Regions from separate parts of the Sphingobium sp. TA15 genome, predicted to be linked through region 1. Evidence: riboswitches for the same ligand, from Rfam matches in the RefSeq annotation. Region 1 holds a riboswitch; the other holds the start of a gene.

Region 1 (15,013 bases):
GGTCCAGACGCTGATCGAGGCGGTCGGGCTGGTCGTGGTGGTGATGTTCGTCTTCCTGCAAAGCTGGCGCGCGACGCTGGTGCCCGCCATCGCCGTGCCGGTGGTGCTGCTCGGCACTTTCGGCGTGCTGGCGCTGTTCGGCTATTCGATCAACACGCTGACGCTGTTCGGCATGGTGCTGGCCATCGGCCTGCTGGTCGACGACGCCATCGTCGTGGTCGAGAATGTCGAACGCATCATGGAGGAGGAAGGGCTTTCCCCGCGAGACGCCACGATCAAGTCGATGGAGGAGATCGGCAGCGCCCTGATCGGCATCGCCCTGGTCCTGTCCGCCGTGCTGCTGCCCATGGCCTTTTTCGGCGGGTCGACGGGCGTCATCTACCGGCAATTCTCCATCACCATCGTCTCCTCCATGCTGCTGTCGGTGGTGGTGGCGCTGATCCTTTCGCCCGCGCTCTGCGCGACGATCCTGAAGCCGGTTTCGCATGAGCATCGCGACCGCGGCTGGACCGGCAGGTTCAACCGCTGGTTCGGTCGCGTCACGGATGGCTATATGACGCGGCTGAACGGCTTTATCGGCCGCCGAACCCTCTTCTGGATCGGCTATGCGGCGATGCTCGGCCTGCTCTGGCTGCTGTTCGTGCGCCTGCCCACCAGCTTCCTGCCGGTGGAGGACCAGGGCCAGGTGATGGTCCAGGTCACCTTGCCCGCCGGCGCCAAATCATCGCGCACCAGCGCCGCCGTCGACCAGATCCAAAATTATTTCACCAATGACGAGAAGGACAATGTCGACTTCATCTTCGTGACCCAGGGTTTCAGCTTCGCCGGACAGGGGGAAAATACCGCGCAGGGCTTCGTCAGCCTCGCGCCTTGGGACAAGCGCAAGGGCGCGGCCAACGGCGCGACCATGATCGCGAACCGCGCCACGAAGCAACTCGCCGCGATCCGCGACGCCAAGGCGCTGGCGACGACGCCGCCCTCTATTCGCGGACTGGGCCAGTCCAACGGCTTCACCTTCGAACTGCTGAATACCGGCGGCCTCAGCCGCGAACGCTTCCTCGAAATGCGCAACCGGCTCATGAAGGCGGCGACCGGCAGTCCGAAACTGGCGGGCGTGCGCGCCGCCACGCTGGAGGACACGCCGCAGCTCAAGGTCGACATCGACTCCGAGAAGCTCGCGGTCCTGGGCCTCACCCAAAACAGCGTCGACAATGTGCTGAGCGCCGCCTGGGGCAGCACCTATATCAACGATTTCGTCGACCGCGGCCGGGTGAAGCGCGTCTATATGCAGGCCGACGCGCCCTTCCGCGCCTTGCCCACCGATCTCGACAACTGGCAGGTGCGCTCTGCCGCGACCGGGGAAATGGTCCCCTTCTCCGCCTTCGCCACCACCCATTGGGCGATGGGGCCGACCACCGTGTCGCGCTATAACGGCCAGTCCGCCTATGAAATCCAGGGGCAGGCCGCGCCGGGCTCCAGCTCGGGCGAGGCGATGGACGAGATGGTCAGGCTGCAAAAACAGCTTCCCCCCGGCACCGGCTATGCCTGGAGCGGCCTTTCCTATCAGGAGCAGCTATCCGGCGGGCAGGCGCCGCTGCTCTACGGCCTGTCGGTGCTGGTCGTGTTCCTCTGCCTCGCCGCACTCTACGAAAGCTGGTCGATCCCCCTCGCCGTGCTGCTGGTGATTCCGCTCGGCCTGATCGGCGCGGTGCTGGCGGTGACGCTGCGGGGCCTGGAAAACAACATTTATTTCCAGGTCGGCCTGCTCACCACCATGGGCCTCGCCGCCAAAAACGCGATCCTGATCGTCGAATTCGCGGAGCTGGCCTACCTCCAGGGCAAGGACGCCATGTCCGCCGCGCTGGAGGCCGCCCGCCTGCGCTTCCGCCCGATCCTGATGACCTCGCTGGCCTTCATCGCGGGCGTCATCCCGCTCGCCATCGCGAGCGGCGCGGGCGCGCAGAGCCGCGTCGCCATCGGCACGGCGGTGGTCGGCGGCATGCTGACCGCGACCGTGCTCGCCATCTTCTACGTCCCCCTCTTCTTCCTGACGATCGTGCGCATCTTCAACCGCAAGAACCCGCCCTCCCCCACCGCCCCCGCTGCGGAGGTTCCGGCATGAGGCGCGCCCTGTGCGCCCTCGCTTCGGCGGCTGCCCTGTCGGGTTGCAACATGGCGCCGACCTATGTCCGGCCCGCCCCCCCGGTGCCCGCCAGCCTCCCCAGCGGCCCGGCCTATGCGCCTGCGACGGCGACGGAAAAACCCGGCCTGCCCTGGACCGCGCTGATCGGCGATGCCGGCCTGAAGACAGTGATCGGGCGAGCGCTCGACAATAATCGCGACCTGCGCGCCGCCCTCGCCAATGTGGAGGCCGCCCGCGCCCTTTACCGGGTGCAGCGCGCCGAACGGCTGCCCGCCGTCACGGGCGAGGCGGCAGCCGGCTTTACCCGGCGGAACGACGCCCGCCAGAACAGCTACAGCGCCGACATCGGCTTCAGCGCGTTCGAGATCGACCTGTTCGGCCGGGTGAAGAACCTGACCCGGTCGGCGCTGGAATCCTATCTGGCGACCGAGGAAGGGGCGCGGGCCACCCGCATCGCCCTGATCGCGGAAACGGCCACGGCCTATGCGACCTTGGCCGCCGATCAGGATTATCTGGACCTTTCCCGCCGGACATTGGCCAATGCCGAACGCACGCTCGCCCTCACCCGGTCGCTGAACGGCGCGGGATTGATCGGCAAGCTGGACGTCCACCAGGCCGAAACCACGGTGGAACAGGCGCGCAGCGACATTGCCGCGAACCTCACCCAGGTGGCGCAGGACCGGAATGCGCTGGACCTGCTGGTCGGCGCGCCGGTCGAAGATGCGCTGCTGCCCCGGTCGTTGCAGGAACTCACCCCCGACGTTGCGAAGGTGCCGGCGGGCCTTTCCTCCGACGTGCTGCTCCAGCGGCCGGACGTGCTGCAGGCGGAACATCAACTGAAGGCCGCCAATGCCGACATCGGCGCGGCGCGGGCCGCGATGTTCCCGAGGATCAGCCTGACCGCGGCCATCGGCGTAGCCAGTTCGGCCCTGTCGTCGCTTTTCACGGGCGACGGCTTCGCCTGGTCGGCGGCGCCCTCCGCCAGCATGCCGATCTTCGGGGGCGCGGCCAGAGGCAATCTGTCCTACAGCAAGGCGCAGCGCGACCTCAGCCTCGCCCGATATGAAAAGGCGATCCAGACCGCCTTTCAGGAGGTGTCCGACGCGCTGGCGCGTGAAGGCACGATAGACGAGCAGCAGGCTGCGCAGCAGCGGCTGGTCCTCGCCAGCCAGCGGAGCTACAAGCTGGCCGAGGAACGCTATCGCGCCGGCATAGACACTTTCCTCAACAGCCTGACCAGCCAGAGAAGCCTTTACAACGCGCAGCAGAGCGCGATCGCGACGAACCTGGCGATGATCAGGAACCGCATCCTGCTCTACCGGGTCATCGGGGCGGATTTCCGGGAAGGGTGATCGCCATGGCCGGCAAACCCGCGCTGCCTGTCCTTAACCCTTCAACCGCAGCGGCAGTCCGGCGGCCATCAACATGACATCCTCGCACAGGGCCGCCATCTGCTGGTTCAGCCACCCCGCCTCGTCCCGGAACCGCCGGGCCAGGGCGTTGTCCGGCACGATGCCTAGGCCCACTTCATTGCTCACCAGCACGACAGGAACGGGACAGGCCCTCAACGCCTCCGCCAGAACGGCCCTGGCCCCGGCCAGGTCCGCATCGGCAAGCATCAGATTCGTCAGCCACAGCGTCAGGCAATCCACCAGGATCGCCTCCGCCCGACAGGCCGCTTCGGACAGGGCGGCGGGCAGGTCCATGGGCGCGTCGATGGTCAGCCAGCGACTTCCACGCTCGATCCGGTGGCGCGCTATCCGCTCCTCCATCTCCGCGTCGAACGCCTGCGCGGTCGCGATATAGGCCAGGCTCCCGTTCCCGACAGCCTCGCAGCGTTCCTGCGCATAGCGGCTCTTGCCGGACCGGCATCCGCCCAGCACCAGCATTCTCTTCATCCGACGCCCTCCCAGATTGCGGCGAGGCCCCACAGCAGCAGGCAGGCGAGCACATAGATGCGCAGCGCCGCCTTCATCGCGCGGACGTCCGCTTCCCCGCCCGTCCCGATCCATGGCTTGTCGTGCAGCACGCCGTCATAGCGGATCGGCCCCGCCAGCCGGATGCCGAGCGCGCCGGCCATCGCGGCCTCCGGCCATCCCGCATTGGGCGAGGCATGCTTCCGGCGATCCCGCCGCAGCACGGCCCATCCGCCACCCCCGGCGACGCACAGGATCAGGCCGGAGAGCCGCGCCGGCACCCAGTTCAAGAGATCGTCGAAGCGCGCCGCCGCCCAACCGAAATCGGTGTAGGGCGCCTCCTTGTGCCCGATCATGCTGTCGGCGGTGTTGACCGCCTTATAGGCCCATATGCCCGGCGGGCCGAGCAGCAGCAGCCAGAACAGCGGTGCGACGACGCCGTCGCAGAAGCTTTCGGCCAGACTTTCTATGCCGGCCCGCGCAACGCCCGCTTCATCCAGCGCGGCCGTGTCGCGGCCGACGATTCGGGCCACCGCCTGCCGCGCCGCATCCATTTCCCCCTTCGCCAATGCGCGAACCACCGGCGCGACATGGACATAGAGGCTGTTCTGCGCCAGCGCCGGCCAGGCGGCGAGCGCCAGCCATGGCCAGGCCGTGCCCCCGCCCCAGCGGCGGATCGCCCATTCCAGCGCCAGACCAGCGCCCCCGCCCACGCCCAGCAACAGCAACAGCAGGGCGAGTCCCGTCCATCGACGCACCCGGCCGCTCCACGCCTCCCGGTTCCATCGCCGTTCCGCCGCGCCGATGATCCGGGCGAAACCGCCGACCGGATGGCCGATCTGGGCGTGCAGCCAACCCGGCCAGCCAAGCGCCGCATCCAGCATCAGCGCCGCCAGGGCCGCCGGCTCACCCATCGGCCAATGCCCGGTCGAGGCGGGCAAGAGCCGCCGCATCGGCAGGCAGGCCGATCCGCAGCCAGCGCCGGTCCTCCTCGAAGGGGCGCGTCAGGATCGAACGCCGGGCCAGCCTGTCGAACAGGGTCCAGCCATCCTCCGCCTCCACCAGGCGGAACAGCGGGCATTCGCCCCGCGCCGCCAACCCATGGCGCGCCAGCACGCCATCCAGTTGCGCCGCGCGCTCCCCCAGCGCCGTCACTGTCGCGTCGATCCAACTCCGATCGCGATAGGCAGCGCCGCCGAACGCGATGGCTGCCGCGGAAACCGGCCATTCCCCCAGCATCCGCCGCGCCCGCGCGACGACCTCTCGCGGCCCAAGCAGAAAGCCCAACCTGACGCCGGCCAGCCCGAAGAATTTGCCGAAGGACCGCAACAGGATCAGCCGCCGCCCGTCACCCACTTCGCACGCCAGGCTGCATGAAGGCACAGCGTCGGCATAGGCTTCGTCGACGATCAGCCATCCTCCGCCCTCTTCCAGCCCGGCCAGCCATTGCAGCAGGCGCGCAGGCGGCAGGATGCGGCCGTCGGGATTATTTGGGTTGGCCAGCAGCAGGGCCACCGCTTCGCGAGGCGGTTCTTCCCCATCGGGCAACGGGGCCCCTTGCGCGAAAATCTCCGCATGGGTGCGATAGCTGGGGACGAGCCAGCGAGCGGGCATGTCCAGCATCCGCCCCACCAGCCGCAATCCCGCCTCGCTGCCCGGCAGGGTGCAAAGATGGTCGGGATCTACCCCGAAACAGGCGGCGGCCGCCGCCTCCATCGCCGCCAGATCGCGCGGATCGGGCAAATGCCGCCAGTCGACGGCCAGATGATCGGCCCCCGGCCATGGGAAGGGGCTGATTCCGGTCGAAAGGTCGATCCACTCCTTCCCGCCATAGACGGCGCGGGCTTCCGCCAGGCGGCCGCCATGCCAGGCGAAACCACTCATCGCGCCGCCACCATCGCCAGCAGCAGGGCGCTCTCCAGCAATTCGATGCCGGCGCCATGCCCATCCCCGGAGATGCCGCCGATCCGGGACCGCAGCCAAAGGCCCCAAAGCGGGATCAACGGAACCGCCGCGAGAAGGGCGGGCGCCCGATAACTCGCCGCCAGAGCCAGCATCGACCAGAGGATAAACGCCTCCGCCCGCCATCCGGCCCGAAAACGGCTCGCCAGTCCCTCGTGGAGCGGGGGCAGCCAGCGCGTCCAGAATAAAGGCCCGATGCGCGCCACCATCGCCACGGCCGCCAGCATCCATGGCGAAAAACTCTCCAGCCACAGCCGCAACAGCACCAGCTTGGCCAGCAATTGCAGACCGATGGCGACCACGCCGAAGCTGCCGACATGCGGATCGGCGAGGACGGCGGACAGGCGCGTCCGGTCGCCATGCGCCGCCCCCGCCGCATCCGCTATGTCGCCCAATCCGTCGAGATGCAGCGCCCCGGTCACGGCCACCCAGGCAACCAGGCCGAAAAGAGCGCCCGCCCAGGGGTCGATCCGCATGCCCAGCCCGACCCCGCCCGCGACCGCCAGGCCGACGGCGATGCCCGTTGCGGGCAGCCAGCGGACGGCGGCGGCGAAATCCCGCTCATCGACATGCTGCGCGGGCAAAGGCAGGCGCGTCATCAATTGCAGGGCCAGCACCAGCCTCTTCATGCGATCAGGCCCGTAATCTGCCCCGACGGTCCTTCGGGCCAGATCCGCAGGCTCAGCACCGCGCCATAAGGCAGGTCCACCGCCCAGCCCCGCCGCGCGTCGAAGCCGCACAGCACAGACAGCGCCGCCCGGATCGCCCCGGCATGGCAGACCACCAGAACCGGCTCGCCCAGCGCGGCCAGCCCGTCCCCGATCCGATTGCATAGGTCGGTCCAGCTTTCACCCCCAGGCGGGGGAAATCCGTCCGGATCGTCCCAGAAGCGGGCAAGATCCTCCGCCGGAAGGCGCGTAGGGTCGGCTCCCTCCCAATCCCCGAAATGCAGTTCCCGCCAGCGCGGATCGACGCCCAACTCCACGTCCCGCTCCGCCGCGATCGCCGCGCCCGGCGTCCGCGCCCTGGCGAGGTCGGACGTCACCACTCGCGCGAAATCCAGATGCCGCGCCCGATCGACGCAGAGGGCGATCCCCTCCGCCTCCGGCGGAGCGTCCAGATGGCCGAGCAACCGTCCGGCAAGCTGTGGCGCGCCATGGCGCATCAGGTGGAGCGGAAAGGCGTTCACAGCGCGCCGGCCACGGCCGCTTCGGCAAAGCTCGCCATGCCCCCATGCGCGGCCAGGGCGGATCGCACGATCTGCGCGGCGACCGCGGCGCCGCTCCCCTCGCCCAGCCGCATGTCAAGCCGCAGCAACGGCTCCAGCGCCAGAGCGGCCAGCAGGCGCTCATGCCCTGCCTCCGCCGACATATGGGCGGCCATGCAATGGTCGACGATCGCCGGATTATCCTTCGCCAGCGGCGCGACCGCCGCGCAGCCTATGAACCCGTCCAGCATGACCGGCACGCGCAGCATCCGCGCCGCCAGCACCGCGCCCGCCAGCGCCGCGATCTCTCGCCCGCCCAGCCTCCGCAAGGTTTCGAAGGCGTCGGCGCAATGCGCCCCGTGCAGGGCGAGCGCCAGCGATACCGCATCGGCCTTGCGCGCCAGCCCCTCGCCATCCACGCCTGTCCCGCGCCCCACCCAATGGGCCGCCGCACCCCCAAAGGCCTGCGCGCAGAGCGCCGCCGCCGGCGTGCTGTTGGCAATGCCCATCTCGCCCGGCAACAGCAGGTCGAGGCCCTCTTCCGCCGCCGCCGCTCCGGCATTGATCGCGCTCAGGCAATCCGCCTCGCTCATGGCCGCCTCCGCGCAGATGTCGCCGGTCGGCCGTTCCAGATCGAGCGCGACGACGGCCAGTTCCGCGCCGCAGGCCTGGGCCAGCGCGTTGATCGCCGCGCCGCCATGACGGAAATTGGCCACCATCTGCGCCGTGACCCCTGCCGGGAAGGCGCTGACGCCCCGCGCCGCAACGCCATGATTCCCCGCGAAGATAGCGGCGCGGATGCGCTCCGCCCGGGGCCGTTCCCGCCGCTGCCAGCCCGCCATGAACAGGGCGATCTCCTCCAGCCGCCCCAGCGAACCGGCGGGCTTCGTCAGCACCCGCTGCCGCTCCGCCGCCGCTGCGGCAGCGCCTGCGTCGGGGGCGGGAAGCTCCGCCAGAGCGGCGGCAAAGGCGGCCCGGTCGACGAAGCGGATCATGAACAGACGAAGCCGTCGGGCGGCGTGCGGACGATGAAATGCCCCTTCACCCCCTGCGGCCAGTCGGCATAGCGCACCACGCCCTCCTCGCTTTCGGCGTGGCGCGCCGCATAGTCCAGTATCGCCCGCGCGGCTTCCTCATCGGGGGTGAAGTCGCCCAGCACATAGCCGACCTTTCCGGTCCCGCGCACATGCACCGCGCAATGGCGATCGCAGGCGAAGAGGCAGGGCATGTCCTGCACCGCGACCGCCGCATAGGCGGGATCGCCGTCGCGAACCCTGTGAAGCGCCTCGACCAGCAGGGCGCCGCCTCGCCGCCCTGCCGCATCCTCCCGCTGCTCCGCCGAAAGACGGCAGGTCGAACAGACGACCACCGACGCCCCAGGCCCGACAGCCCGCAGCATCAGCAATGGCCCCGCAAATCAGTCATTCCACATCCTCCAGCCCGGCGGCATGTGCCCCATCGGGAACCGGGCAAGGGAGGACGGGCCGGCACCAGGCAGGCGACAGGACTCCCCCCGCGCGGTCGCACCGGCAAGGCGATGGCTGTCGCTCGGCGAGGAGACCCCCGTTCGCCCGGCACACCCTGTCCGGTCGAAGAACGACGGCGTCAGGCAGGTCTCCTGGCTCGCGGGTCGATGCTGTCCGGCCGCCTTCTCGAAACCCTGTCGGTTCAATGGCGCGATGGCCGGAAGGCTCGCCGCTTACAGTTGCAGGGGCAGCGCGGGCATTTCACCCGACTTCCCTTTTCATCCCCTTGCAGGGAACCTGTCGCGCCAGTGCTGATAAAGCCGGCTTCGATCAATCGCAAGGCCGGAAATGGCAGGGTGGCGACGCGGTCGGGCCTCGGCTTCCGCTTCCGTCCGTCCTGGAGGGAACGGCAGCCGCCCTTCGCGGGTTTCATGGCCATGTTGGCCAACGATTTCGGTACCACGCTCGTCCGCCTTGTCCTTGCGACGCTGCTCGGCCTTGCCCTGGGCTTCGAGCGGGAACGCAACGGCCATGATGCGGGCCTGCGCACCCATGGCCTGGTGTCGCTGAGTTCGGCCATGCTGACGCTGTCGGCGCTAGAATTGGTGGAAGTGCACCCGGACGGGGATCCGATCCGCGTGGTTCAGGGACTTGCCCAGGCGATCGGCTTCATTGCGGGCGGCCTTATCTTCGTGCGCGGCGGGGATGTGCGCAACATGACCACGGCCGCCAGCCTGTGGATGGCCGCGGCCGTCGGCATCACGGCGGGGGCGGGCCAATATGTGCTCGTGCTCGTCGGATCGCTGATCGCGCTGATGCTGCTTTCCTTGCTCCTCCTGGTCGAAAAGCGCATCGCCCGGCGAAGCCGCAAGGCGGACAGGCTGGAGGGCGACGCCATGCCCAACCGGCGCGGTTCCGTGGTCCGGGATCGCGAGGGTTGAACGGCAAATCCGCGCCGCCTTCCCTGGCTATGCGCCCGGCGGTATAGGAAAAGAGCGAACCGATGCGAATGGAAAATCAGGGTTGCGATTCGCCTGCGACGCGGCGCTTCGCCCCGTCCGGAACCTGCCCAGGCGCCTGAGGAAAGAAAAATGAACAAGGACATCATCATCGCCGGCTATGCCCGGACGCCCATGGGCGGTTTTCAGGGCGCACTGGCCAGCGTCTCCGCCCCGGAACTGGGCGCCGTCGCGGTCAAGGCGGCGGTCGAACGCTCCGGCGCCGCGCCGGAAGCCATAGACCGCATCTATATGGGCTGCGTCCTGCCCGCCGCGCTTGGCCAGGCGCCAGCGCGGCAGGCGGCGCTGGGCGCGGGCCTGCCTCAATCCGTCGAAGCGACCACGGTCAACAAGATGTGCGGTTCGGGCATGCAGGCCGCGATCATGGCGGCCGAAGCGCTGAGCGCCGGGACGGTGGACATTGTCGTCGCCGGCGGCATGGAGAGCATGACCAACGCGCCCTATGCGCTGCCCAAGCATCGCTCCGGCGCGCGCATCGGCCATGATCGGATCATCGACACGATGATGATGGACGGGCTGGAGGACGCCTATGACCGCGGCAAGCCCATGGGCGCCTTTGCCGAGGACACGGCCCGCGACTATCAGTTCACCCGCGCGGAAATGGACGCCTATGCGATCGAAAGCCTCGCCCGCGCCAATGCGGCGATCGACAGCGGCGCCTTCGCTGGAGAGGTGGTGCCGGTCATCGTCAGGACGCGCGGCGGCGAGGTCCAGGTCGACAAGGACGAACAGCCCGGCAATGCAAGGCCGGAGAAGATTCCGTCGCTCAAGCCCGCCTTCGCCAGCGACGGCGCGATCACCGCGGCATCCTCCGCCTCCATCTCCGACGGTGCGGCCGCGCTGGTGCTGACCCGCGCCGACGTGGCGGAGAAGCTGGGCCTGGCGAGGGAAGCGCGCATCGTCGCCGCCGCAGCCCATGCCCATGCTCCCGCGCTGTTCACCACGGCCCCGGTCTTCGCGATCCGCAAGGTGCTGGAGAAGGCGGGCTGGTCCTCCGGCGATGTCGACCTCTACGAAGTGAACGAGGCGTTCGCCGCCGTCGCCATGATCGCGATGCGCGACCTCGACATTCCGCGCGACAGGATCAACGTCAATGGCGGCGCCACGGCGCTGGGCCACCCCATCGGCGCCAGCGGCGCGCGCATCATCGCCACGCTGGTGGCGGCGTTGAAGGCGCGGGGCCTCAAGAAAGGCGTCGCGGCGCTCTGCATCGGCGGCGGCGAAGCGACCGCCGTCGCCCTCGAAATCCTGTAAGCGGGACGAAGGGAACTTCCGGGGCCGGCGCGATCCGGCAGGCGCCGGTCCTTGATCCATGTCCATCAAGTCATGAATTTGGCGTGGCGCAACTTATCGGGAAGGTTCGGCACGCGGCCTAATGCCCGCTGCCGGATGGCCGCTTGACCTTCCTGATCTGCCCGATCCCCAGGAAGACCGTGACGATGGTCACCGGGAACAGCGCGACATCGATCCAGGCGGGCAAATGCCATCCCTGAAGCTCCAGCGCTTCCTTCAGATGGTGCCAAAGGCCAAGGGCATAATAGCTGATGGCCACCACCGACAGCCCCTCCACCGTATGTTGCAGCCGCAATTGCAGCGCGGTCCGGCGGTCCATGGAAGCCAGCAGGTCGCGGTTCCGGCGGGCAAGGGCGGTGTCGACCCGCGTGCGCAGCAAGGCGCTGGTCCAGGCGGTCCGCTGCGCCAGATCCTCCAGCCGGCGGGTGAAGGCATCGCAGGTGCGCATGGCCGGCAGCAGTCGCCGCTCGGTGAAGTCGTCGAGCGAGCGGTAGCCCCGCACCGGCGCGACGGCGAGGCGGCGAATGCGGTCGCGGCAGATTTCCGCATAGGCCTGCGTCGCGCTCATGCGGTAGCGGGTGCGCGCCACGATCCCGGCCAGCTCCGCGCTCAATGCGGAAAGTTGCTCCAGCACCTGATCGGCATCCGCATCCTTCTGCGCGACGCGGCTTGTGATCGCCGTCAGCCGCTGTTCCAGCGCGGTGAGCAAGGGCGTCGCCTGTTGCGCTTCAGGCAGGCCCAGCAAGGCGATCTTGCGATAATTGCCCAGTTCCTGAAGCCGCTGAACCAGTTGCGAACTTTCGCCGCCCTGCAATCCCTTGTCATGGATGAGCAGCCGGCCGAAGCCGTCGGCGTGCAGGCGAAAGTCGCTCCAGATGCGGGCTTGGCCGTCCGCCACGTCGGAAATGATGAGGTCGTCGGTGGCGAAATGCGCCGCGATCGCAGCGGGCGGCGGCTCGTTCATGACCATCGCGATCTGGGTGGAACGGATCACCCTGCCCGGCATGTCCGCCATCCATGCGGGCACATCGCCAAATGGCGAGAGGTCGAACAGCGTCGCGCCCTCGACCGCCGCCAGGAAGCTGTAGGTCATGAATTCGGTATGACGCTCCCAGGAGAAATGGAGGTCGCCGATCCGCGCCGCGAGGAAGCGGTCGCCGGGCTTGAGGGCGGGAAAACGGTCGGACAGGAGGGCGATGCCCTTCTCGGCCTGCTGCTCGTCGACCAGCAGCACGAATTGCAGGGCAAGGGCAGGCGCATCGAACCGGGGCAGGCCGCGAATATGCATTTCCCGCGACAGGGAAGCCCGCAGCGGATGGTCCCGCCGGCTGAGCGCCGCAAAGGGATCGCTGGTCATGTCGTCCATGGGCCGGTTCTTCCTTGGCAGGCTTGCGCTATTAAGTCCGACAATATCGTCCTTGTCGATTCATAATGCGGCGGGATCGCCATTGGCAATCCGCCCTGCCCTAAAGGATGACAGGCAAATGGGCGGAGATCGGTCAGGCCGCCCGGCTCCTGCTATTTGAACAGGTCGAGCGGGATCGCCTCGGCCATGGCGCGATAGCCTTCGGGCGAAGGATGCAATGCATCCCCGACATCATAGCGCGGAAGCAGGCGGTCGGGATGGGCGGGATCGCGCATCGCCCGGTCGAAATCGATCACCCCGTCGAAATTCCCCGGCTCGCGAATCCAGCGGTTGACGGCTTGGCGGTCGGCTTCGTTGCGGGCGTCGGGATGATAATAGTCGTTGCCCACGAAGGGCAATATGGTTCCGCCGATCACCTTGATGCCCCTGGCGCGCGCCCGCATGACGATCTGGCGATAGGCGCCGATGATGCGCGATACCAGCCGCGCATGTTCGGCATCGCTCACCTGCGTTTCACGCGTCAGCGTGCCGATGTCATTGATGCCCTCCAGCAGGATCAGAAAGCGCGCGCCCGGTTGCGCCAGCACGTCGCGGTCGAGCCGGGCCAGCGCATTGGGGCCAAGGCCGTCGTTCAGCAGGCGGTTGCCGCCTATGCCCTGGTTGACGATGGCCAGATGCCGCGTCGCCGGATCGGCCTGGAGCCGCCGGGCGAGATTGTCGGTCCAGCGGTCGTTGCCGTTCGTGGTCGACCCCCGTCCATCGGTAATGGAATCGCCCAGCGCGACGATCAGTTGCGCCGCCGCGCAGCGCTCCACCTCCAGCCCGGCGAGCGAGAACCAATGCTCCACCGTCTGCGCGCCCGCCATGGCGGGGTCGGTCAGATGATCGCCCTTGAGCAGCCAGGAGGTCGCCCGCGATCCGGGGTGAGAGGTCTGACCCGAAGGCTCCTCATCAAAGGCGATGCTGATCGCCAGATCGTCAAAGGCGCGGACCGGCAGCGCCACCGGATCGGACAGATATTCGGCGCCGGCCGGGATCGTCACATCGCCCCGCCCGTCGAAGCGTAGCGGAATGAGGGTCTTCGCATCGATGGCCGGCGATCCGGCACGCAGCGCCCGCGCAATGCTGGCGCCCCTTATGTGCAGGGGGGCGGTGCCGGCGAGATTGGACAGGCGTACGCGCAGCCGGTCCCCCGCGATGGAGGGCCGGACGATCTGCCGCAGGCTGCTGTCCGCCAGCATGCCCGGCGCCAGCGCATTGTCCCCGGTCGGCGCCATCTGGGCGGAGGCCCAGGCCGCCGTCCAATGTACCGGGCATGACGCTGCCCAGGCCGGGGTCGCGACGCAGGCCGCCAGCGGGAGGAGAAAGGCGGCAAGGGTCAACCGCATGGGCTTGTCCTCATCGAATGAAGAAAGGGGGCCGGTCTTGCGACCGGCCCCAGGCTCCTTGGGGGAGGATCAGAAATTCGCGCGAATGCCCGCCAATATGGTCCGCCCCGGATAGTAGATCGAATAGGGCGCATTATCATATTCGAAGGTGGTGCGGATCGGCTCGTTGGCGATGTTCAGCACATCCAGCGTCAGGCGCATCGCCTTGTTGAGGAAGGGCAGTTGATACCCCGCCGACAGGTCGAGCTGACCACGGGCATCATTGCGCAGGGCGGCGCCGGTAATGCCGTTCTGCGGCGCGTTCACCGCGATCGACTTGTCGTTCCAGACATAGTTCAGGCTTACGGACAGGCCGTTATTTTCATAGAAGCCCTGAAGATTGTACGACCATTTGGAAACGCCGGTCGCCACCAGCCTGGTCGCCTGACCCGGCATCAGCTTCGACGACTGCTTGAGGTAAGTGCCGTTGGCGGAGAAGCCCAGGCCCTTCACCAGGAAATCGAGCGGCTGCACCCAGGTCGCCTCGACGCCCTTGATCTTGAGGTCGCTGAGGTTGATCGGCCGGTTCACCGAAACGATCAGGTCGTTGATCGCAACGCCGGTCGATGCCGCGCGGTTGGTCAGCGCCTGCTGCTGGGTTGCGATCAGGCTGTCATAGGGGATGTTGAGCGACCCGAAGGCGACGTCCTGGGACTGGGTGACGGTGAAGCCCTGGACATTCTTCTGGAACAGCGACAGCCCGACATAGCCGATGCCGCCGGTGTAGATTTCGCCGCCCAGATCGTAATTGTCGGAAGTATAGGGCTTCAGCGTCGGATTGCCGGCGGTCGCCACCAGCGCCGATGGATCGGTGAAGGTCACGCCCGGCAGGATCTGGCTGGCGTCCGGCCGCGTCATGGTCCGCGAGGCGGAGGCGCGCAGCTTCACATTGTCGGCGATGTCGTAGGTCAGGTTGATGGACGGCAGGAAATTGTCATATTTCGACCGCGAAGTGATGTCGACGATCGCCGTGCCCACCTGGCTGGGACCGACCACCAACTGGTCGGTGGCGGCGTAGCGCATGCCGGCATTGATGTGCAGGTCGCGATCCGCGATGGTGGTGACGCCGTTCAGTTCAAAATAGGCGCCCCACACCTTTTCGTCCATGTCGCCGGTCGCGCCGCCGGTCACCGCGCCGCGCGTTTCCGGTGCGCTGTCGCGATAGCTGTAATAGTCGGTCGCATCCTTGATCGCGCCGAAATCGGGCACGATGA
Region 2 (15,013 bases), on a different replicon from region 1:
GCGAAGCGCCTCAGCGCAGCCGCCATCGCCCGTCCCCCGTCGCGGCGGCGATGCCGCGCCCGTCGAGGTCGATGAGATGCGCCAGCACCGAACGCCCCGCCGCGCTGTGCAGGCGCGGGTCGACGCCCTTGTACATTTCCACGACCATGTCGGGGATTTCCGACGCGCCGTTGCGTTCCAGGAAGCGCAGTATCTGGCCCTCCCGCTGCTTGCGATGGCCCATCATGCCGCGCACCAGCCGCTGCGGATTGTCGACCGGGTCGCCATGCGCCGGATAATAGACGGTGTCGGTCCGGTCGAGCAGCCGCTGCATCGAGGCCATATAGGCCGCCATGTCGCCGTCGGGCGGGGAAACGATGCTGGTGGACCAGCCCATCACATGATCGCCGGTGAACAGGGCCTTTTCCTCCAGCAGCGCGAAGCAGAGATGGTTGGAGGTGTGGCCGGGCGTGGCCACGGCGGCGAGCGTCCAGCCCCGGCCGCCGATCCGTTCGCCGTCCGCCAGCACGCGGTCCGGGCGATAGGCCGCGTCGAAGGCGGCGTCGGCGCGGGGGCCGTCATCCTCCAGCGTCAGCGGCGCGCAGCCGATGACCGGCGCGCCGGTCCGCTCGCCCAGCGGCGCGGCGGCGGGGCTGTGGTCGCGATGGGTGTGGGTGCAGAGGATCGCCATCACCGGACGGCCGTCTATCGCCTCGATCAGCGCGGCCAGGTGCGCCGGATCGTCGGGACCGGGATCGATCACCGCCACATCCTCCGCGCCCACCAGATAGGTCTGCGTGCCCGTATAGGTGAAGGGCGACGGATTGGGCGCCAGCACGCGCCCCACCAGCGGGGAAAGCCGCATCAGCGCGCCGGTCGGAAGGTCGGCCAGATCGAAGGGAGTTGCCATGTCCCATCCCATGTGCCCATTTCCGGGCGGTTTTCAAGGGCGATCCCCTGCCCTATCATGGCGCCATGGCGGCAGCGGACGATCTTTGCGAACAGTGGCGGCGGCATCTGGCGCTCGACCGGCGGCGCTCGGTGCATACGGTGCGCGCCTATGTGGCGACCGCCGAGCGATTGCTGGCCTTTCTGGAGGAGCATCGCGGCGAAGCGGCGACGGCGGCGATGCTGGCGGGGATCGAACAGGCCGACCTGCGCGCCTTCCTGACGGTGCGGCGGATGGACGGGATCGGCAATGTGTCGGCGGCGCGGGAATTGTCGGCCGTGCGGGGTTTCCTGCGCTTCGTCGGCGGGGAGGATGCGCGGGTGCCGATGCTGAAGGGGCCTCGCGTGAAGCGCGGCCTGCCCCGCCCGGTCTCGCCCGACGAGGCGGTGGCGCTGGCCGGGGACATCGCCGAAACGGCGCGGGAGGAATGGATCGGCGCCAGGGACTGGGCGGTGCTGCTGCTGCTTTACGGGGCAGGACTGCGCATCGGGGAGGCGATGGCGCTGACCGGCGCGGTGCTGCCCCTGGGAGAGACTTTGCGAGTGACGGGCAAGCGGGGCAAGACGCGGATCGTGCCGCTGCTGCCCCAGGTGCGGAAAGCGATGGAGGCCTATGTGGCGCTCTGCCCCTTCGGGCAGGAGAAGGACGCGCCGCTGTTCCGGGGGGCGCGGGGCGGGCCGCTGTCGCCTGCGTTGATCCGCCGGGCCGTGCAGGGGGCGCGGGGGAGGCTGGGGCTGTCCGACCGGACGACGCCCCATGCCTTGCGGCACAGCTTCGCGACGCACCTGCTGGGGCGCGGGGCGGATTTGCGGTCGTTGCAGGAGTTGCTGGGCCATGCCAGCCTGTCCTCCACGCAAATCTATACGCAGGTGGATGCGGCGCATCTGCTTGATGTTTACCGGAACGCGCATCCACGGGCGTGAAGTCCATTCCCCCGTCTGAACTGGGTTCCTGCCTTCGCAGGAACACGGCATATCCCCGGATCAGCCCCTGGGTTTCCAGGTTGCCAGCCGCCAGAGGTAGAAGAGGACCGCACCGACCACGCAGGCCGTCGCCACCGGCCCCACATATTTGTCGATGTCGCGGAAATTCTGGCCGAGTATGTAGCCCGCATAGGCGAGAATGATGTTCCAGATCAGCGCCCCGCCGCTGGTCCACAGCAGGAAGCGGACATGCCCCATGCGGAACAGCCCGGCGGGCAGCGAGATCATCGTGCGGAAGGCGGGCATGAAGCGGAAGACGAACACCACGATCTGCCCATATTTGCCGAAGATATGGTCGAGCGCCTCGACATCCTTCCACTCCAGCGTCGCCCAGCGGCCATAGCGGTCGACGAGCGGCTTCAACCGGCCGAAGCCCAATATATGGCCGACCAGATACCAGAAATAATTGCCGACGGTGGTGCCGACGGTGCCCGCGAACAGCAGCCATCCCATCTCCATCCGGCCCTGGCCGACGCGGATGCCGCCGATGCCCATGATGAGTTCGGACGGGATCGGCGGAAATATGTTCTCGATCACCATCAGGGCGAAAATGCCCCAATAGCCGCCCGCGTCGATCAGGCGGAGAACCCAGTCGGTCATGATGCGACGTGGCTCAGGCGGCCGCCCGCGCCGCCAGCCGGGCGTCGATCGCGTCCCAGATCATGCCGCCCGTGTTGGTGCCGTTGAAGGCGTCGATGGAAACGATGCCGGTGGGCGATGTCACGTTGATTTCCGTCAGCCATTCGCCGCCGATCACGTCGATCCCGACGAAAAGAAGCCCGCGCCGCTTGAGTTCCGGGCCAAGCGCTTCGCAGATTTCCAGTTCGCGTTCGGTCAGCACGGTCTTGGCCGCCGATCCGCCGACGGCGAGGTTGGAGCGGATCTCGCCCGCGCCGGGAATGCGGTTGACCGCGCCCGCGACTTCGCCGTCGACCAGCACGATGCGCTTGTCGCCCTCCGCGACGCCGGGAATGAAGGCCTGGACCATGAAGGGTTCGACCCAGGATGCGTTGAACAGTTCCACCAGCGCGGACAGATTCGCGCCGGACCGCCCGACATGGAAGACGGCGTTGCCCGCATTGCCGTAGAGCGGCTTCACCACGATCTCGCCATGCTGGGCGAGAAAGGACTTCACCTGCTCCAGGTCGCGGGTGATCATGGTGGGCGGCATGAAGCGCGCATAATCCAGCACGAACAGCTTTTCCGGCGCGTTGCGGACAGAGGCGGGGTCGTTCACCACCAGCGTCTCCTCCTGCACCCGCTCCAGAAGATGGGTGGCGGTGATGTAGCTGAGGTCGAAGGGCGGATCCTGCCGCATCAGCACCACGTCGACGTCGCGGCCGAGGTCCAGCATCTCCGGCTCGCCGAAGACGAAATGGTCGCCCTCGACCTTCTGCACCTTCACCGGGCGCGCCTTGGCCAGCACGCGGCCGTCGCGATAGGTGAGGTCGGGGGCGAGATAATGATAGAGCCGGTGCCCCCGCGCCTGCCCCGCCAGCATGATGTGGAAGGTCGAATCGCCGCCGATCCTGATCCCCTCCATCGGGTCCATCTGCACGGCGACGGTGAGCGGGTTGAGCTGGGTCACTGCAATCTTTTCCTCTTCTTCCGTTCGCGCTGAGTAGGGCTGAGCTTGTCGAAGTCCCGTATCGAAGCACCGTCCCGCACCCGCCCTTCGATACGCCCCTTCGCCAAGCTCAGGGGCTACTCAGGGCGAACGGAGGTCGAGTCAGCCCCCATGCCAGACATTCGCCAGATGGCGCGGCGGGCGGCCCGGTGCAAGGAGCATCACGTCGATTCGCATGTCGTCGCCCGGTTTCGCGAGGTCGTGGAACAGGATTTCCGCCGCCGCGGCGACCCGCGAAAGGCGGCGTTCGTCGATGGCGAGGTCGAGATCGGCGCCGGTGGCGCGGGCCTTCACCTCGACAAAGGCGAGCATCCCGCCGCGCCGGGCGACCAGGTCGACCTCTCCGGCGGGCGTGCGCATGCGGCGACCGACGATCTGCCAGCCCTTCAGGCGCAGCCACCAGCCGGCGATCCGTTCCGCCTGCCGCCCGCGTTTTTCGGCGGCCTGACGCCTCACGCCTTGAGTTCCAGCGCCCGGTCGTAGAGGGCGCGGCGGTCGAGGCCGAGTTTCTTCGCCACCTCCCCCGCCGCCTTGGAGACGGGGAGGCGTTCCATGGCTTCGAGCAGCGCGGCGTCGGCATCCTCCGCGCTGGCGGGCGGGGCTTCGCCGGGCGGGCCGACGATGACGACGATCTCCCCCTTGGGCGGGGCGTCGGCATAGCGGGCGGACAGTTCGGAGAGGGTCCCGGTGGCGGTTTCCTCGAACGCCTTGCTGATCTCGCGGGAGACGGCGGCTTCGCGGTCGCCCAGATGCTCGGCCATGGCGGCCAGGCTCTCCGACAGGCGCGGGCCGCTTTCGTAGAAGACCAGCGTGGCGCGCAGGGCAGCGATCTCAGCCAACGCGTCACCCCGCGCCTTCTGCTTGGACGGCAGGAAGCCCATGAACAGGAAACGGTCGGTCGGCAGGCCCGACAAAGTGAGCGCGGCGATGGCGGCGCTCGGCCCCGGCAGCGTCGTGATCCGGCGGCCGGCGGCGCGGGCGTCGCGCACCAGCTTGTACCCCGGATCGGAGATCAGCGGGGTTCCCGCGTCGGACAGCAGCGCCACCGATTCGCTCGCCATCCGCTCGATCAGGCGGGCGCGCACCCCTTCGGCGCTATGGTCGTGATAGGGGACCATCGGCCGGTCCGACCCGGCATGGCGCAGCAGGCGTGCGCTGACCCGTGTATCTTCCACGGCGATCACGTCGGCAAGGCGCAGGACTTCGGCCGCGCGGGGGGTAAGGTCTCCAAGGTTGCCGATCGGCCCTGCAACGATGTAAAGCCCAGCCTCAAGCCCAGAACCATCAAGATCAACAATATCAGTTTCCATAAGGATGCCAGATGACAGAGACGGATGCCCCCCGGCAAGCGGACTTGTTCGCTTCCATGAAACGCGCCGGGCGGATTTTGTTCGCAGCGACCGCGCTGCTGGTCGCCGCCTGTCAATCCATCGTGCCCAAAGGCCCCGGCCCGGCCCAGACCGGCCCGACGCAGACCGGCCCCGAAGTGACCGAGGGCCTGCCCACCGACACGCTGCGCCACCGCGTCGCGCTGCTGGTGCCGATGAGCGGTCCCAATGCGGGCGTCGGCCAGTCCATCGCCAATGCGACCACGCTGGCACTGCTGGACACCAAGGCCGACAAGGTGCGCATCACCACCTATGACACCGGCGTGGGCGCGGCGGCGGCGGCGAACAAGGCGCTGGCGGACGGCAACAAGCTGATCCTGGGGCCGTTGCTGGCGGAGGATGCGCGGATCGTCGGACCCATCGCGGCACGGGCGAACGTGCCGGTGATCAGCTTCTCCAACGACACCAGCGTCGCCGGAAACGGCGTCTACATCATGGGCTACAACCCCAACCAGTCGATCGAGCGGGTGGTGGAATTCGCCAAGGGCAAGGGCCTGTCCAAATTCGCCGCGCTGGTGCCCAAGGGCGTCTATGGCGAGCGGTCGGGCACAGCCCTGCTGCGCGCAGTCGAGGGCGCGGGCGCAACCGTGGTGTCGATGCAGACATTCGACCGCAGCGCCGCCTCCATCACGGCGGCGGTCAGGAAATTGCAGGCGTCCTCCAGCTATGACGCGCTGCTGATCGCGGACAGCGGCCGCGTGGCGATGCAGGTCGCGCCGATCGTGCGGAAGAATGGCGGCGCTACGGCGCGGCTGCTGGGCACCGAATTGTGGAATACGGACAGCGGCCTGGCGTCCAGCCCCGTGCTGCGCGGCGCGTGGTTCGCCAGCGTTTCGGATGGGCTCTACAGCCAGCTCGCGACCAAATATCGGGCGCGTTACGGCAATGCGCCGTTCCGGCTGTCGGCTTTGGGTTATGATTCGGTGCTGCTGACGGTGCGGATTGCCCGCGACTGGAAGCCGGGCACGACCTTCCCGGCGGCGCGGCTGCGCGATGCGGGGGGCTTTGCCGGGATCGACGGGGCGTTCCGCTTCGGCCGCGACGGCATTGCGGAACGGGCGCTGGAAGTGTCGGAGATCGGCGCGGGAGCGTTCACGGTGGTGGCTCCGGCGCCCCGGTCTTTTGCGGAGTAAGGGCGCCTCCCCGCTTCTCGCTGGAACGACAGGGAGTTCAGCTTTTGACTCGCCCCACGGGCAGGATCAGCGGCCACTTTCCGTCTGCCTCGATGCGCGCTACAATGCCGTACACTTGGGCGAGATTCCGCTCCGTCAGCACCTCCAGCGGCGGGCCGTCCGCCACCGGCGAACCGCGATCCATCAGCACCAGCCGGTCGCAATAACGCGCCGCCATGCCGAGATCGTGCAGCACGGTGACGACCAGCGATCCCGCCCGCGCCTCCGCCTTCAGCAGGTCCATGACGTCGATCTGATGCCCCGGATCGAGCGCGGCCAGAGGCTCGTCCGCGATCAGCGCGGGGGCGCCGACCGCCAGCGCCCGGGCCAGCAGCACGCGGGCGCGCTCGCCGCCGGACAGTTCGGTCGCCACCCGCCCCTTCAGATGCAGCGCATCGGCTCGGGCCAGCGCGGCGTCGATCAGCGCTTCGTCCTCCAAGGAAAGGCGGGACAAAGGCCCCAGATGCGGCATCCGGCCCAGCGCCACCAGTCGCTCCACCGCCAGCGGCCAGTGCAGGCTCTGGCCCTGCGGCAGATAGGCGATGCGCCTGGCGATTTCCCGCCGGGTTAGACGCGCGCTGTCCACGCCGTCGATCAGCACCGAGCCGCTTTCCCGCTTGATCAGGCCCAGCATCGCCCGGATCAGCGTCGACTTGCCCGCGCCATTGGGGCCGATAATGCCGACAAGCTGTCCCGGCTCCAGATGAAGGTCGATGCCGTTCACCGCCGGATGACGGCCGAGACGGACGGAAAGCCCCTGCGCGCGGATCGTCACCATAGCCGCCGCTCCCGCATCAGGTAGATCAGGAAGACGGGCACGCCCAGCAAGGCCGTCAGCACCCCCAGCTTGAGTTCGCTGCTGGTGGGTATCAGCCGCACGCCGATGTCCGCCAGCGTCAGCAGCGCCGCCCCGCCCAGCATGGAGGGCAGCAGGATCGCGGAGGGCGAACGGTCGGTCAGCGGCCGCACCAGATGCGGCACGATCAGCCCGACGAAGCCGATCGCCCCGGACACCGCCACCGCGCCGCCCACGCCGATGGCGACGCCCAGCATCAGCCGCAGCCGCGCCCGGCGCAGGTCGATGCCCAGCGCCTGCGCGCCATCTTCGCCCAGCGTCAGCGCGTCCAGCGTCCGTCCGTCCGCGATCAGCAACGCAGCGCCGACCGCCACGCAGGGCAGCGCGATCCAGACATGGCCGTAGGCGCGGTTTTCAAGGCTGCCCATCAGCCAGCTCATGATCTCCATGGCGGCGAAGGGATTGGGCGACAGGTTCAGCGACAGGCTGATCCCCGCCCCTGCCAGCGTCGCGATGGCGATGCCGGCGAGGATCAGGGTGAGCGGGCTTTCGGCAGGGCCGGCCAGCAGGAACAGCGCGCCGATGCCGATCAGGCTGGTGAGGATGGCGAGCGCCGGAAGCGCCAGCGGATGCACCTGCGCCAGCCCGAAATAGAGCGCGCCGACCGCGCCCAGCGCGGCGCAGTTGGATGCCCCCAGGACCGAAGGTTCGGCCAGCGGATTGCGCAGATAGCCCTGAAGCGCCGCGCCCGCCAGCCCGAGCATCGCGCCGACGATCAGGCCAAGCAGCATGCGGGGCAGGCGCAGGTCGAGAAGGATGGCGCTGGCGATGTCATCGCCGCCGCCGCCGAGGACGGCGAAGATGCGCGCCGGGGAGAGCGGAACCGCGCCAAGAGTGAGGGAAGCAAGGGCGGCCAGCAGCGCCAGCGCCGTCAGCGCGGGGATCAGCAAGGGGTGACGGCGGACGCTCATGGCTTGCGCGGCCTTCGTTGCTTGCTACAGCGTGCCGTGCTCCTGCGAAGGCAGGAGCACGGTGGTTTGTTGAGGCACAATCCGGGAGCAGCAGCGTGCGGCGCAGAATAATCTTTACAGCGTTCTGCGCCCTGGCCCTGACCGGCGCGGCGCCCGCCCAACCCCGGCGCATCGTGTCGCTCAACACCTGCGCCGATCAATATGTGCTCGCTTTGGCCGACCCGGCGCAGATCGCGGCGCTCAGCCCCTATGGCCACGACCCGGAACTGTCGGCGGCGGTCGGCAAGGCCCGCGCCTTCCGCACGCTCAAGCGCCCGGCGGAGGAAGTGCTGGCGCTGCGGCCCGACCTGCTGATCGGCTTTCCTTCCGGCGGCAGCGTCGTCGGCGCGCCTCCGGGCCGATGGCGGACTTTGGGGCTGGCGAGCGCCGACAGCTATCCCATGATCCTCCAGCAGATCCGTCAGGTGGCGGCGGCGGTCGGCCATACCGAACGGGGCGAAGCGCTGATCCGGGCCATGAATCGCGACCTCGCCGCCCTGCCCCGTCCGAAGCGTCGGGGCGTAGCGGCCTATTATCAACGGCGCGGCTATATGACCGGCACCGGCACGCTGGTCGACGACCTGATGCGGCGCGTGGGGCTGGTCAATCTGGCGGGCAGGCTGGGCAAGCCGGCGCTGTCGCAACTGTCGCTGGAGGAGATGATCGCCGCCCGCCCGGACTGGCTGATCGTGGAGAGCGGCAGCGAAGAGGTGGTCGATCAGGGGACGGAGATGCTGCGCCATCCCATATTGCGCGCCATCCCGCGCATCCGCGTGCCCCAGGCGTGGACGGTGTGCGGCGGCCCCGCCTATGTCGATGCGGCGCGGAGCATCGCTGCGCAGCTTGACGGCGCTGCGCACAAGGGCATGGCGCAGCTTGACGGAGCCGTGCGCAAGGGCGCGGTGCGGGTGAACGCCGCGCCGCGCCATTAGGTTATTTTCAGAAGCGCACACGCACGCCGCCGAAGGCCGACCGGCCATAGGTGCCATAGCCATGGACCGTGGCATATTTCTCATCGGTCAGATTGTCGATGCGGCCGTAGATCTCCAGATTCTCCCGGATCGGGAAGGATGCCCGCACGTCTGTCACGGCATAGCCGTCCAGCCGGATCGCGTTGGTCGCATCGTTGAAGCTGTCGCCCACCATCGTCACCGTCGCGCCGGTCGACAGGCCGAAGGGCCAGACATAGTCCGCCGAAACGCTGACCGCATCGGCGGCGCGGCGCGGCAGCCGGGCGTCGGTATTGCGGTCGCGCGCATCGACATGGCTGTAGGCGGCGGTGACGGTCAACGCATCGACAGGCTTCAGAGCCAGCATCGCCTCCACCCCCTTGGCGCGGGTGCGGTCCAGATTATTGTACCCGCCGTAAAGGCCGATCGAATAGTCGTAATTGATCTGGTCCTTCGTATCGCGGCGGAAGGCTGTGACGGACAGGATCGCCCGGTCGCCGTCCAGCCTTTGGTCGAAGCCGATGTCGTAGCTTTTCGACCGCTCCGGACGCAGGCCCGCATTGCCGACGTCGGCGCCGTAAAGCTGGTAGAGCGAAGGGGCCTTGAACCCCTCGCCATAGCTCATGCGGATATTGGTCGCGCCGGCGTTGGGCGTGTAGTTGGCATTGGCGCCGAAGGTGGTAGCGCCGCCGAACTGGCTGTGATCGTCATGCCGCGCGCCGGCGGTCAGCGACAGGCCGGCGACCGGCTTCACGATGGCCAGCGCATAGACGCTGTCCATATCGGCCCGGTGGCTTTCGGTCGAGCCGAAGCCGGAGAAGTCGTAATCGGGCCGTTCATGTTCATAGCCGAAGACCAGCTTCGCCTGATCGACCGGCTGATAGACGCCCTCATATTCGAAGCGCAGATTGGTGCCCGAATAGCCATAGGGGCCGAATGCGGATGTATAGTCGCGGTCCATGCGGAACCAGGTCACGGCCGCCCGGTTGGTGAGCCTGCCGTCGAACAGCGCCAGGTTCAGCCCAGCATAGCCGACATATTGATCGGATTTGGAAGTGTCCGCCGTGCTGTCCAACACGCCGTTGTCGGTATCCAGATCGGCATGGATATAATAGCCGCGCAGGTCGAGGCTGAGCGTATCGGTGAAGGCCAGCTTCAGCTTGGCATTGGCGGCGATATTCTCATAGCCGTCCTTTTCCGCGCCGTTGGCGGCGGAGGAAATGCCGTCGGTGTTGAAATAGGCGATGCCGACGCCGCCCGATGCGATGCCGCTGCCGCCCGAAACGTCCGCCTTGGCGTTCAGCGTGTCGCTATAGCCGTAATCGACCGACGCGTTGCCCGCGAAACCGGCGGCAGGCGTGCCGGTCATGACGTTGACGACGCCGCCGACCGCCTGGCTGCCATAGGCGATGGAGTTGGACCCCCGCAAAATTTCGATCCGCCGGATATTGCCGGTCAGCAGATTGCCGAAATCGTACATGTCGCCGATGCCGCTGGTGTCGTTGACCTTGACCCCGTCGATCAGCACCAGCGTCTGCGTCGTTTCCGCGCCGCGCAGCGAAACGCCGGTCACTCCGCCCAGGCTGCCGCTGCGGTTGAAGCGCACGCCCGGCGTGGTGGCCAGCAGGTCGACGACGCTGACGCTCTGGCGGGTGCGGATGGTTTCGGCGTCGATGACGGTGACGGCCTGGCCGACCTCGTCGCGGGGCTGCTCGATGCCCAGCGCGGTGACGATGATCTCGTCATCATCGGCGGCGAGGGCGGGCGCGGCCGCGAGCAAAGCGGCAAGAGAGATGGTGGCTTTCAACATTATATCTGTTTCCCTGAGCGTCGCTGCGACTTCATGGCTCAGGGCATCCGCTCATCGCGGTCGGCGCAGGGGGAAGTCGACGCCAGTGCCCTCCCCCGCACCGATGCGGCCCTGCGCCGCTTCGTCGCTCAGACGGAAAACACCGTGCCATGGCCAACCCCTGGGCCAGGGCAAGAGCGACCATGCGCCGGCAGGTCTCCTGGCTCGCGGGTCAATGCAGCGATGCACGCCTTCCCGGACTTGCGTCCAGTGGCCGGTCCATGGACCGAAGTGCATCGCGCTCACCGCTTACAGTTGCAGGGACAGCCGCGGAATAGGACGGTTTCCCGTCCGCACCGCATTCCCGTTTTCAGCCCTTTGAGGGCACCGGCGCGATCTTCTTTGCGCGCGAGGGTTTGTCCCCGCCCGCGCCGCGCGCCATAAGGGAAAGCGAGGACAATGCCAAGCGGCATGAGGAGGGACGGAATGCGATTGCTGGGCGCGGTTCTGGCCGGGGGACGATCCAGCCGCTTCGGCAGCGACAAGGCCTTGGCGATGCTCGATGGGCGGACATTGCTGGATCATGCGGCGGCGGCGCTGGGCGCGCATGTCGAGACGGTCGTGATTTGCGGGCGGCACGTTCCGGGAATGACCGGGCTGGCGGACCGGCCGGCGGCGGACATGGGACCGTTAGGGGGGCTGAACGCCGCGCTGCATCATGCGGCGGCGCAGGGTTATGACGCGGTGCTGACGACGGGGTGCGACGTTCCGGTCTATCCGGACGGGTTGGCGCAGGCCTTGATCGGGGATGGCGCGGCGATCCTGAAGGGGCAGCAACTGGCCGGATTCTGGCCCGCTTCATTGGCGGGAGAGCTGGATGCGCATCTGGCCGAGGAGAATAGCCGGTCGATCCATGGCTGGCTGGAGCGGGTCGGGGCGCGGATCGTGGAGCGGCCGGAGTTCGTGCTGCCCAATATCAACCGGCCGGAGGATCTGGAGCGGTTCACTTTTCCCCGATTGGGCTGAGCCTGTCCAAGGGTTCGGCTTCTCTTGAGGAGAAGAAGAGGGCTTCGACAGGCTCAGCCCGAACGGAGGAGATGTACGTCAGACCGTGATAGAGGCGCTTGCGGCCATGTCGGCGGGGAGATTTGTCCCCGCCACCGCTTCTCCGATCAGCAGCAGGGTCGGGTCTTCGTCGCTGATCGTCGCCACCAGAAAGGCCAGCGCCGACAGCTTGCCCCGGATCAACCGCTCATTGGGGAGCGAGACATTGACCGCCACCATCACCGGCGTCTCCGGATCGCGCCCGGCGGCGATCAGGGAGCGGCTGATTTCTCCGGCAGCGGCGCGGCCCATATAGATGCCCAGCGTGCCGCCCGGCCGGGCCAGCGCTTCCCAGTCGAGCTTCAGCGGCTCGCCCGCCTTCAGATGCGCCGTCACCAGCGTCAGCCCCCGCGCCACGCCGCGCAGGGTGAGCGAGGCATGGCCGCTCGCCGCCGCCGCGCTGGCCGTGGTGATGCCGGGGCAGATGCGCACGGCAACGCCCGCCTCCGCCAGATGCTCCATCTCCTCCGCCGAGCGGCCGAAGACCGAGGGGTCGCCGCCCTTCAGGCGGACGACGCGCTTGCCCGCCTTCGCCGCCGCCAGCAGCAGGTCGTTGATGCTTTCCTGCGCCTTGCTGTGGCGGCCGGAGCGTTTGCCGACGCTGACCCGCTCGACGCCCTGCGGGATCAGGCCCAGCACCCCCGGCCCCACCAGCGCGTCGTGGAAGACGATCTCCGCCGCCGCGATCAGCTTTTCGGCCTTGCGGGTCAGCAGGTCCGGATCGCCGGGGCCTGCGCCCACCAGCCAGACCTCGCCCGGGGCGATAAGCTCATTCGGCTGCATGAAGCGTCTCCTGCGATGTCCGGGTGAGGATGTTGGCGAGCGCGGGGCGGCACGATCCGCAATTGGTCCCCGCCCCCAGCGCCTTGCCGATGGCGGCGACGTCGACCAGATCCTGCTCGCGGATGGCGGCGACGATCTGGTTCAACCCGATGTCGAAGCAGACGCAGACGGTCGCACCCTTTTCCGGCTGGCTGCCCGGCCCCCGCGCCGCGAGGACGGAGCCGCCGACCCCCTCTGCCTGCAACTGGCCGATCAGCCAGTCGCGCGACGGCAGCAGGCCGGTGCGCGTCACGAACAGCACGCCGTTCAGCCTGCCCTCGCCGATGGTCGCGACGCGCCGGGTGCCGCGGGAGGCGTCCATGGCCTCCACCCGGTCGCCCTTCGGAAGGAAGGCGTCGAGGCGGGCCGGATCGCCATTGCCGGCGATCTCGTATAGCGCGCCGCCCGGAACGGTGATCCGGGTGGACCAGAGGCAGGGCAGCTTCGCCGGCTCATCGCCGCGCAGGATGAGGAAACCGCTCCACTCGGTCGCGACCTTCTCGACGCTGGCCGGGGTGGATTTGAAGCCGGGCTGGCCTGAATGCGGATCGACCAGCGGACGGGGGAGCAGGCCGGTGCGGCCGCCGCTCGACATCCGGTCGGTCCAGTGGATCGGCGTGAAGATCTCGCCGGGGCGCTGGCCTTCGCTCAGGCTGACGCGGAAGATGCTGTTGCCCTGCGCCGTCTGGACGCGGGCGAGATCGCGGTCGACGATGCCCAGCGCCTCGGCGTCCTTGGGATGGATTTCGACCTGCGGCTCCTCGCGATGGCGCGCGAGTTTCGGAGACAGGCCGGTGCGGCTCATCGTGTGCCACTGGTCGCGGTAACGCCCGGTGTTGAGCGTCATCGGCCAGTCCCGCAGCGGCTCCTGAACCTCCATCTGCCTGGTCAGGACCAGTCGCGCCTTGCCATCCGGCGTCGGGAAGCGACCGTCGGCGAAGGGCGTGCCGCCCCAGCGGAACGGCTCCATGGCGTCATAGGCGTCATTGCCGATGGTCGCATGGGAGCGCAGGTTGAGCAGCCGCTCCCCGTCATTCCGATAGGCGGTCAGGCGCGCATGTTCGCGCCAGATGTCCGCAGGCCGGTCATAGGCGAAGGCGCTGCGCCATCCCATGCGGCGGGCGACTTCCTTGACGATCCACCAGTCCGGCTTCGCCTCTTCCGGCAGCGGCAGGAAGGGTCGCTGGCGGCTGATCGTGCGGTCCGAATTGGTGACGGTGCCGTCCTTTTCCCCCCATCCGGCGGCGGGCAGGCGGACATGGGCATGCGTGCTGCTGTCGGTGTCGGCCATGATGTCCGACACGACGAGGAAGGGGATCGCCTCCAGCGCTTCGCGCACGCGGCCCGCATCGGGCATGGAGACGGCGGGGTTGGTCGCCATGATCCAGAGCGCCTTGATCCGGCCTTCGTTGATGGCGCGGAACAGGTCGACGGCTTTCAGGCCCGGCTTGGTGGCCATGGCGGGGGCGGCCCAGAAGCGGCCCACCCGCTCCACATTTTCCGGCGCGAAATCCATATGGGCGGCAAGGCTGGAGGCAAGGCCGCCGACTTCGCGGCCGCCCATGGCGTTGGGCTGGCCGGTGATCGAGAAGGGCGCGGCGCCCGGCTTGCCGATGCGGCCGGTGGCGAGGTGGACGTTGATGATCGCGTTCACCTGGTCGGTGCCGCGGATCGACTGGTTGATGCCCTGGCTGAACAGCGTGACGGTGCGCGGCGTGGCGGCGAACAGCTTGTAGAATTGCTCCAGCAGCGCGGGCGCGATGTCGCAGGTCTTCGCCGTCGTCCAGAGGTCGTGCCCGTCGCGGACATGATCCCAGAAATCTTCGGGCGCGCTGACATGATCGGCGAGGAAGGCGGGGTCGGTGGCGCCCTCCGCCGCTACCCAAGCGAGCAGGCCGTTCATCAGGGCGACGTCGGTGCCGGGCTTCACCGGCAGATGCAGGTCCGCGCCTTCGCAGCTTTCGGTGCGGCGCGGATCGATGACGACGAGCTTCGTCCCGCGCGCGGCGCGGGCCGCCTGGATGCGCTGGTAGACGATGGGGTGGCACCATGCGGTGTTGGAGCCGACCAGCACGATCAGGTCCGCTTCGTCCAGATCGTCATAGCTGGCGGGCACCACATCCTCGCCAAAGGCGCGATTGTGCCCGGCGACCGCGCTCGACATGCAGAGGCGGCTGTTGGTGTCGATGTTCGCCGAGCCGATAAAGCCCTTCATCAGCTTGTTGGCGACATAATAATCCTCGGTCATCAATTGACCGGAGACGTAGAAGGCCACGCTGTCGGGACCGTGGCGGTCGATGGTTTCGCGGAATTTCCGCGCCACCAGGTCCAGCGCCTTGTCCCAGCTTGCGCGCCTGTTGCCGATCATCGGGTGCAGCAGGCGCCCCGTCAGGCCCACCGTTTCGCCCAGATGCGTGCCCTTGGAGCAGAGGCGGCCGGCATTG

What was found. Region 1 has a riboswitch for cobalamin ahead of Sj15T_RS19020 (DUF1636 domain-containing protein). Riboswitches for the same ligand answer to the same signal wherever they lie in the genome.
Region 2: it holds a riboswitch for cobalamin, as region 1 does, so the genes downstream of both, Sj15T_RS10635 (TonB-dependent receptor) here and Sj15T_RS19020 (DUF1636 domain-containing protein) in region 1, are expected to answer to the same signal.

The regions. Positions count from the first base shown of each region.
Region 1 covers NZ_AP025356.1:403,729-418,741, forward strand. Annotated here, with positions in the region: gene Sj15T_RS18980 (efflux RND transporter permease subunit) at 1-2,122, shown strand, start outside; gene Sj15T_RS18985 (efflux transporter outer membrane subunit) at 2,119-3,495, shown strand; gene cobU (bifunctional adenosylcobinamide kinase/adenosylcobinamide-phosphate guanylyltransferase) at 3,529-4,032, opposite strand; gene cbiB (adenosylcobinamide-phosphate synthase CbiB) at 4,038-4,973, opposite strand; gene Sj15T_RS19000 (aminotransferase class I/II-fold pyridoxal phosphate-dependent enzyme) at 4,966-5,943, opposite strand; gene Sj15T_RS19005 (adenosylcobinamide-GDP ribazoletransferase) at 5,940-6,650, opposite strand; gene Sj15T_RS19010 (histidine phosphatase family protein) at 6,647-7,210, opposite strand; gene cobT (nicotinate-nucleotide--dimethylbenzimidazole phosphoribosyltransferase) at 7,207-8,223, opposite strand; gene Sj15T_RS19020 (DUF1636 domain-containing protein) at 8,220-8,627, opposite strand; cobalamin riboswitch at 8,819-9,010, opposite strand; gene Sj15T_RS19025 (MgtC/SapB family protein) at 9,003-9,635, shown strand; gene Sj15T_RS19030 (acetyl-CoA C-acyltransferase) at 9,786-10,967, shown strand; gene Sj15T_RS19035 (DUF3422 domain-containing protein) at 11,086-12,372, opposite strand; gene Sj15T_RS19040 (SGNH/GDSL hydrolase family protein) at 12,525-13,760, opposite strand; gene Sj15T_RS19045 (TonB-dependent receptor) at 13,830-15,013, opposite strand, start outside.
Region 2 covers NZ_AP025355.1:2,127,296-2,142,308, forward strand. Annotated here, with positions in the region: gene Sj15T_RS10585 (MBL fold metallo-hydrolase) at 11-889, opposite strand; gene Sj15T_RS10590 (tyrosine recombinase XerC) at 955-1,851, shown strand; gene Sj15T_RS10595 (DedA family protein) at 1,912-2,511, opposite strand; gene gshB (glutathione synthase) at 2,525-3,499, opposite strand; gene Sj15T_RS10605 (YraN family protein) at 3,641-3,994, opposite strand; gene rsmI (16S rRNA (cytidine(1402)-2'-O)-methyltransferase) at 3,991-4,848, opposite strand; gene Sj15T_RS10615 (penicillin-binding protein activator) at 4,905-6,059, shown strand; gene Sj15T_RS10620 (ABC transporter ATP-binding protein) at 6,097-6,876, opposite strand; gene Sj15T_RS10625 (iron ABC transporter permease) at 6,870-7,865, opposite strand; gene Sj15T_RS10630 (ABC transporter substrate-binding protein) at 7,961-8,836, shown strand; gene Sj15T_RS10635 (TonB-dependent receptor) at 8,844-10,664, opposite strand; cobalamin riboswitch at 10,836-11,050, opposite strand; gene Sj15T_RS10640 (molybdenum cofactor guanylyltransferase) at 11,130-11,669, shown strand; gene cobA (uroporphyrinogen-III C-methyltransferase) at 11,748-12,530, opposite strand; gene Sj15T_RS10650 (nitrate reductase) at 12,517-15,013, opposite strand, start outside.